Regions from separate parts of the Nonomuraea sp. NPDC003804 genome, predicted to be linked through region 1. Evidence: predicted binding sites of a transcription regulator. Region 1 holds the regulator's gene; each other region holds the start of a gene.
What was found. Region 1 encodes HrcA, which represses chaperone genes, less so after heat shock. Its sites were predicted from a motif close to TTGGCACTCTCNNNNNGAGAGTGCCAA; they were not measured.

Region 1 (2,263 bases):
AGGGGTGCCCGACGACCAGCACGTGCGGGGAGGTGACCTGGGCGGCGATGCGGCTCTCCTTCGAGCCGGGAACCAGGTGGTCGACCAGCACGCCGAGCCTGCGCCCCGGTTCCGGCGCGAACTCGGCCACGATGGCGGGCAGGTCGTCCACGCCCTCGAGGTACTCCACGACCACGCCCTCGACCCGCAGGTCGTGGCCCCAGATCTTCTCCACGAGCGCGGCGTCGTGCACGCCCTCGACGTAGATGCGGCTCTCCCGCGCGACCCTGGCCCGCAGCCCCTCGACGGCGATCGAGCCGGAGGCGCTGCGCCGGGGACCGGCGGGGGCGGCGGCGGGCCGTACCAGGGTCACGGGCCTGCCTTCCAGCAGGAACGCGGCGGGCGCCAGCGGGAACAGCCGCCGCTTGCCGAAGCGGTCCTCGAGCGTGACCGCCTCCTTGTCGCAGGCCACCACCGCGCCGCAGAACCCGCTGTCGGCGTCCTCCACGACCAGGTCGCGTTCGGCCGGCACGACCGGGATCTTCCCCTTGCCGGGGCGCCGCCAGTTCCCCGCAAGGACGTCACGCTCGTACATGGGGGGACCGTAGCAAATCGTCGTGTGGCAGCGGCGCGCGACGAGAAGGACGCCAGGGCCCCTCTTCGGGGTACCGCCAGGGGGGCGGTGGAACGTCGGTCATGGACAGTATTGTCGGCGTACGGCTTGCGGCCGGCTTGACTCCGCGTGTCATCGCACCTTGTGGGCGAGAGCCGTACACTTGGCACTCGGGAACACAGAGTGCTAGACCTGTCGTTCCTCAACAGGCAGGGAGGTGAGCACGTGCTCGATGATCGGAAGCTTGCGGTGCTCCGCGCCATTGTCGAGGACTACGTGTCCACCAACGAACCGGTGGGCTCGAAGGCGCTGGCCGAGCGCCACAACCTGAACGTCTCCCCGGCCACGGTCAGGAACGACATGGCGGCGCTGGAGGAGCAGGGCTACATCGCCCAGCCCCACACCAGCGCCGGACGGGTGCCGACGGACAAGGGCTACCGGCTCTTCGTGGACAGGCTGTCGCAGATCAAGCCGCTCTCGGCCGCCGAGCGCAGGGCGATCGAGACGTTCCTCGCCGGTGCGGTCGACCTCGACGACGTGGTCACCCGCACGGTTCGGTTGCTGGCGCAGCTGACCAGGCAGGTGGCGGTGGTGCAGTACCCGACGCTGTCGCAGTCGACGGTCCGTCATCTGGAGCTGGTCCCGCTGAGCGACAGGCGGGTGATGTTCGTGCTGATCACGAACACCGGCCGGGTCGAGCAGCGCGTCATCGAGCTACCCGAGCCGATCGAGGAGTCGAGGGTCGCGCACCTGCGCGCGGTGCTCAACGCGTGCCTCGACGGCTGCGGGCTCAACAAGGTGCCCGAGCAGGTAGCCGACCTGCCCGAGCGGCTGCCGGTCGAGGACCGGCCGGCGGCGGCGACGATCCTGTCGGTGCTGCTGGAGACCCTGGTCGACCGCCACGACGAGAAGATCGTCTTCGCCGGGGCGGCCAACCTGGCGGGCGCCGACTTCACCACGGGCCTGCGCGACGTGCTCGAGGCGCTGGAGGAGCAGGTCGTGCTCATGCGCCTGCTCGGCGAGACTTCCGACATGCCGACCACGCTCACCGTCAGGATCGGCTCGGAGAACCCCTACACAGGACTGCGTGGCACCTCCCTCGTCGCCACCGGGTACGGTTCCGGGGCCCGCCTCGGCGTGCTCGGTCCCACCCGGATGGACTACCCCGTGACGATGGGCGCTGTACGCGCGGTGGCCCGCTACGTCAGCCAGATCCTGGCTGCATCATAAGAGGTCGATAAGTGGCAAACGACTACTACGGCACCCTCGGGGTGCGCCGTGACGCCAGTCAGGACGAGATCAAGAAGGCGTATCGTCGGCTGGCGCGCGAGCTGCACCCCGATGTGAACCCCGATCCGGCGACGCAGGAGCGCTTCAAGGAGATCACGCAGGCCTACGAGGTCCTGTCCGATCCCAACAAGCGCCAGATGTACGACCTGGGCGCCGACCCCTTCGCGAGCGCGGGCGCGGGTGCCGGAGCCGGCGGATTCGGCGCAGGCTTCCCCTTCAGCGACATCATGGACGCCTTCTTCGGCACGGCGGGCGGCGCCCGAGGCCCCCGCTCGCGCGCCAGGAGAGGGCGCAACGCGACCATCAGGGTCGAGCTCGACCTGCGCGAGTCGGCGTTCGGCACCACCAGGGAGCTCAACGTCGACACGGCCGTGCTGTGCG
Region 2 (2,263 bases), on a different contig from region 1:
GCCGGGCCGGGGCGGTGCCCCCTGGGGCGTGCTGGGGATCTCATGCGGAGACGCGGGAACGGCGGGCGGCCTGGCGGCGAGGAGGGCGATCCGGCGGGCGCGGTGCTCGGCGACCTCGCGGCGGGTGGCCTGCTCGACCCCGTGCGGAGTGAAGTACATCAGCGCCGCGTCGTCGCCGAACTTCGCCCTGCCCCGCTCCCGCAGCTTCGCCTGGGTGAGGGCGGCGGAGGTGAGGGCGGCGTCGTAGGTCCTGCGCAACCTGGTCGCGGCCACGACGGGGTCCCCGCTCGCCAGTTCGACGGCCTCGGCGAGGGCCTTCTGGCCGCGAGGTGTCAGGAGTGCGAGGAAGGCGTCGTGGTCCACGCCGTACGACGTTAGTGCAGGGCGTCGAGCGTGATGTCGATGGGGAAGGGGACGGAGACGGCGAGCCGGTCGCGGTGGATGCCGGTGGCGACGTAGGCGCCGACGACCTCGTCGAGCTCGTAGGTGTGGATGACGGGCTTGCTGTTCTCGTCCTTCACGATCCAGAAGTGCTCGATGCCGGCCGCGGCGTAGATGCCGGGCTTGACGTGGTTGTCACGATGCTCCGACTCCGGCGAGACCACCTCCACCACCAGGTGAACGTCTTTCGGCGCGAACGCCGTGCGGTTCAGGTCGGTGGTGGCGGTCGTGTCGACCACGAGCACATCGGGGCACGGTCGTTGGCGTGGAGCGATCTTGATGTCCATCTGGCTCCGCGCGGAGAGACCTTCAGGTGCCTGTGCGTCCAGGGCGATCCTGAGGCCGATGATGATGCTCTCGTGGAAGAGCTTCTGGGGGGACATGAGGACGAGCGCTCCATCGACGAGTTCAACGCGTTTGAAGAGGTCCAGCTCGCCATGGGGCCCGTCCTCGGGGAGCAGGTCCAGGTCGTCGGCCGTCCACCCGCCCTCCGGTGGCAACGGCCAGTTGGCGAGGACGTGGCGCACGTCATCCATCGTGCTGGTCACGTCACGCATCGTAGCGTCGTCGTCACCGCCGTTTCTGGTCGTCACGTGGTTCAGTGTTCCCCTTTTCGCGGCTCCGTGTCGTCCGGGAGGGGAGTTTTCCGGCGTCCGAGTATCGCTCTGAGCTGAGCAGAGCGGTTCGTGTTGACGGGCAAGGCCTGCTTGCATACTGTTTCGTGTTGGCACTCTCACCTTGAGAGTGCCAACGTGCGACGAGGCAGGTCTGACACCCGCGACGGCAGGCCCAGCTGGTCGCCTCTTCTAGATCATCCAAATCTGAAGGGGAGGTCCGATCGTGACGACCGCCACTAAGGTTCCCGTTAAGCCGCTCGGCGACCGCATTGTGGTCCAGCCGCTTGAGGCCGAGCAGACCACCGCTTCCGGCCTGGTCATCCCGGACACCGCCAAGGAGAAGCCGCAGGAGGGCAAGGTCCTCGCGGTGGGCCCGGGCAACTGGGACGAGGACGGCGAGAAGCGCATCCCGCTCGACGTCAGCGAGGGCGACATCGTCCTTTACAGCAAGTACGGCGGCACGGAGGTCAAGTACGGCGGCGAGGAGTACCTCGTGCTCTCCGCCCGTGACGTTCTCGCCATCATCGAGAAGTAAGCCGTGAGAAAGCCCCGGGCCCGCCTAGTGCCCGGGGCTTTCACCGCCAACGGACGTGCCTGATGGACCGCCATCTGCCCGACGCGTCGGCTGAGGCAGGCGACGGCGGCCCTCGTACGTCTCGGATGGGACGCTGAGAGGACTTTTCCCATGCCGAAGATCCTGGAGTTCGAAGAGGACGCGCGGCGCGCGCTTGAGCGCGGCGTCAACGCCCTCGCGGACGCAGTGAAGGTGACCCTGGGCCCGCGCGGCCGCAACGTGGTCATCGACAAGAAGTTCGGGGCGCCGACCATCACCAACGACGGCGTCACCATCGCTCGCGAGGTCGAGCTCGAGGCGCCGTACGAGAACCTCGGCGCCCAGCTCGCCAAGGAAGTGGCGACCAAGACCAACGACATCGCCGGTGACGGCACCACCACGGCGACCGTCCTCGCCCAGGCGATGGTCCGCGAGGGCCTGCGCAACGTGGCAGCGGGCGCTTCCCCGCTGTCGCTCAAGCGCGGCATCGACCAGGCCGCCAAGGCCGTCAGCGACAAGCTGCTGGCCTCCGCGCGCCCTGTCGAGGACAAGAAGGAGATCGCCAATGTCGCGACGATCTCCGCTCAGGACGCCAAGATCGGTGAGCTGATCGCCGAGGCGTTCGACAAGGTGGGCAAGGACGGTGTCATCA
Region 3 (2,263 bases), on a different contig from region 1:
CGATGGTGGTCTCGTCCTTGGTGACGACGACCTTGCGGGCGCGGCCGAGCAGGTCGAGGGTGGCGGACTCGAGCTTGAGGCCGACCTCCTCGGAGACGACCTGGCCACCGGTCAGGGTGGCGATGTCGCCCAGCATGGCCTTGCGGCGGTCACCGAAGCCGGGAGCCTTGACGGCGACCGACTTGAACAGGCCGCGGATCTTGTTGACGACCAGGGTGGCCAGGGCCTCGCCCTCGATGTCCTCAGCGATGATCAGCAGCGGCTTGCCGGCCTGCACGACCTTGTCGAGCAGCGGCAGCAGGTCCTTGTTGGCCGAGACCTTGGAGTTGACGATGAGGATGTAGGGGTCCTCGAGGACCGCCTCCATGCGCTCGGGGTCGGTCACGAAGTAACCGGAGACGTAGCCCTTGTCGAAGCGCATGCCCTCGGTGAGCTCGAGCTCGAGGCCGAAGGTGTTGCTCTCCTCGACGGTGATGACGCCTTCCTTGCCGACCTTGTCCATCGCCTCGGCGATGAGGTTGCCGATCTCGGCGTCGCCGGCGGAGATGGAGGCGGTGGAGGCGATCTGCTCCTTGGTCTCCACGTCCTTGGCCAGCTTGGAGAGCTCCTCGCTGACGCGCTCGACGGCGGCCTCGATGCCCTTCTTCAGGGACATCGGGTTGGCGCCGGCGGCGACGTTGCGCAGGCCCTCGCGTACCAGCGCCTGGGCGAGCACGGTGGCGGTGGTGGTGCCGTCACCCGCGACGTCGTCCGTCTTCTTGGCGACTTCCTTGACCAGCTCGGCGCCGATCTTCTCCCACGGGTCCTCGAGCTCGATCTCCTTGGCGATGGAGACACCATCGTTGGTGATCGTGGGAGCGCCCCACTTCTTCTCCAGCACGACGTTGCGGCCCTTGGGGCCGAGGGTCACCTTGACGGCGTCGGCGAGCTGGTTCATACCGCGCTCGAGACCGCGCCGGGCGTCCTCGTCAAACGCGATCATCTTGGCTGCCATAAGGCTAGACCTCCCAGATGCAGGGTGGCTTGCAGCGGACCGAGCCGACGCCCGCGACGGCATGGGCCCGACTCCATTCGGCGGACCCCATCGTCTCGATCCCAGTGTCTGGCACTCTCATAACCAGAGTGCCAACGAACTGTTTAGCACTCTACCCTGCCGAGTGCAAGCGAGGCGCGCTTTCGCCCAGGTCAACCCCGCACGCGGGTCATCGCGGAGAACGCTTCGCGATCATCGCCGCTTTCGTCACGCGGCCACGCGGAGCCGTCCGCCCCCTGCCCCATGGCTCCAGAGTACGACGGGCAGGCCCGATCGGCTGACGCGGACCGGACCTGCCCGGATCGACGAAAAGGACATGACAGATCCGCACGGACTGCGCCGCCGTGTGAGCTGCCGGTGCCTTGATGGTTCTGGTTCAGACAGTCCTGACGGATTCCGCCTGGGGACCCTTCTGACCCTGGGTTATCTCGAACTCGACCCGCTGGCCCTGCTCGAGTGCCCGATAGCCGTCCATCAAGATCGCTGAGTAATGGACGAATACATCCTTACCACCGTCTACCGCGATGAAGCCGTAGCCCTTGTCCGCGTTGAACCACTTGACGGTGCCCTGCGCCACTTCCGACTCCTCTTACTGGGCTCCGGACCCCGCCCATTCACTCGCGAGATCCGCGATCGCCACGACTTATGGGGAAATCAGCCGGACGATCGCCCTCGACCATACCTGTGGCATGCCGTAGAACAACAGAGTCAATCGCCAAACTCGTTCTCGGTGTTCGTGACGGGCATTCTTGTAGTGGCCTAAAGGTTAGTCAAATATTCCATCTTCCGATGAAGAAACCCTCTCACCTGGCATGGACAACCTGCGACTTTCGGCCAGGACACCGCCGCGGAAGGGTGTCCGCGCCGCCACGCCGGGCCACTCCCGAGGCAGGGCCCGCGATTGCCGCCACACCACCCAGAAAACGGTCAAAAGTTACGAAAACGCCCGCGAGGCAATCCTCGCGGGCGTCCGTGAAGCCGGAATACGGTCAGCCGCCGGCCACGGCCGGGATGATGGAGATCTGCACTCCCTCGGGAGTGGCGCTCTCGAGGCCGTCGACAAAACGGACGTCCTCTTCGCCGACATAAACGTTGACAAAACGGCGAATCTTGCCCGATTCATCCAAAATGCGCGCGCCGATACCCGGGTAGTCGGCGTCGAGCTTCTGCAGCACCTCGCGAAGGGTGGCGCCCTCGCCGCTCACCTCGGAGCTGCCGCCGGTGTATGTG

Region 2: a site for HrcA is predicted at 1,166-1,192, ahead of groES (co-chaperone GroES). Genes of this name have one in related genera too.
Region 3: a site for HrcA is predicted at 1,103-1,129, ahead of groL (chaperonin GroEL). Genes of this name have one in related genera too.

The regions. Positions count from the first base shown of each region.
Region 1 covers NZ_JBEXMT010000004.1:91,261-93,523, reverse strand. Annotated here, with positions in the region: gene ABZX22_RS06660 (DUF3097 domain-containing protein) at 1-574, opposite strand, end outside; gene hrcA (heat-inducible transcriptional repressor HrcA) at 818-1,822, shown strand; gene dnaJ (molecular chaperone DnaJ) at 1,834-2,263, shown strand, end outside.
Region 2 covers NZ_JBEXMT010000003.1:330,194-332,456, reverse strand. Annotated here, with positions in the region: gene ABZX22_RS05835 (class I SAM-dependent methyltransferase) at 1-363, opposite strand, end outside; gene ABZX22_RS05830 (Uma2 family endonuclease) at 375-998, opposite strand; gene groES (co-chaperone GroES) at 1,279-1,593, shown strand; gene groL (chaperonin GroEL) at 1,744-2,263, shown strand, end outside.
Region 3 covers NZ_JBEXMT010000022.1:36,814-39,076, reverse strand. Annotated here, with positions in the region: gene groL (chaperonin GroEL) at 1-994, opposite strand, end outside; gene ABZX22_RS27980 (cold-shock protein) at 1,410-1,610, opposite strand; gene ABZX22_RS27975 (MoaD/ThiS family protein) at 2,023-2,263, opposite strand, start outside.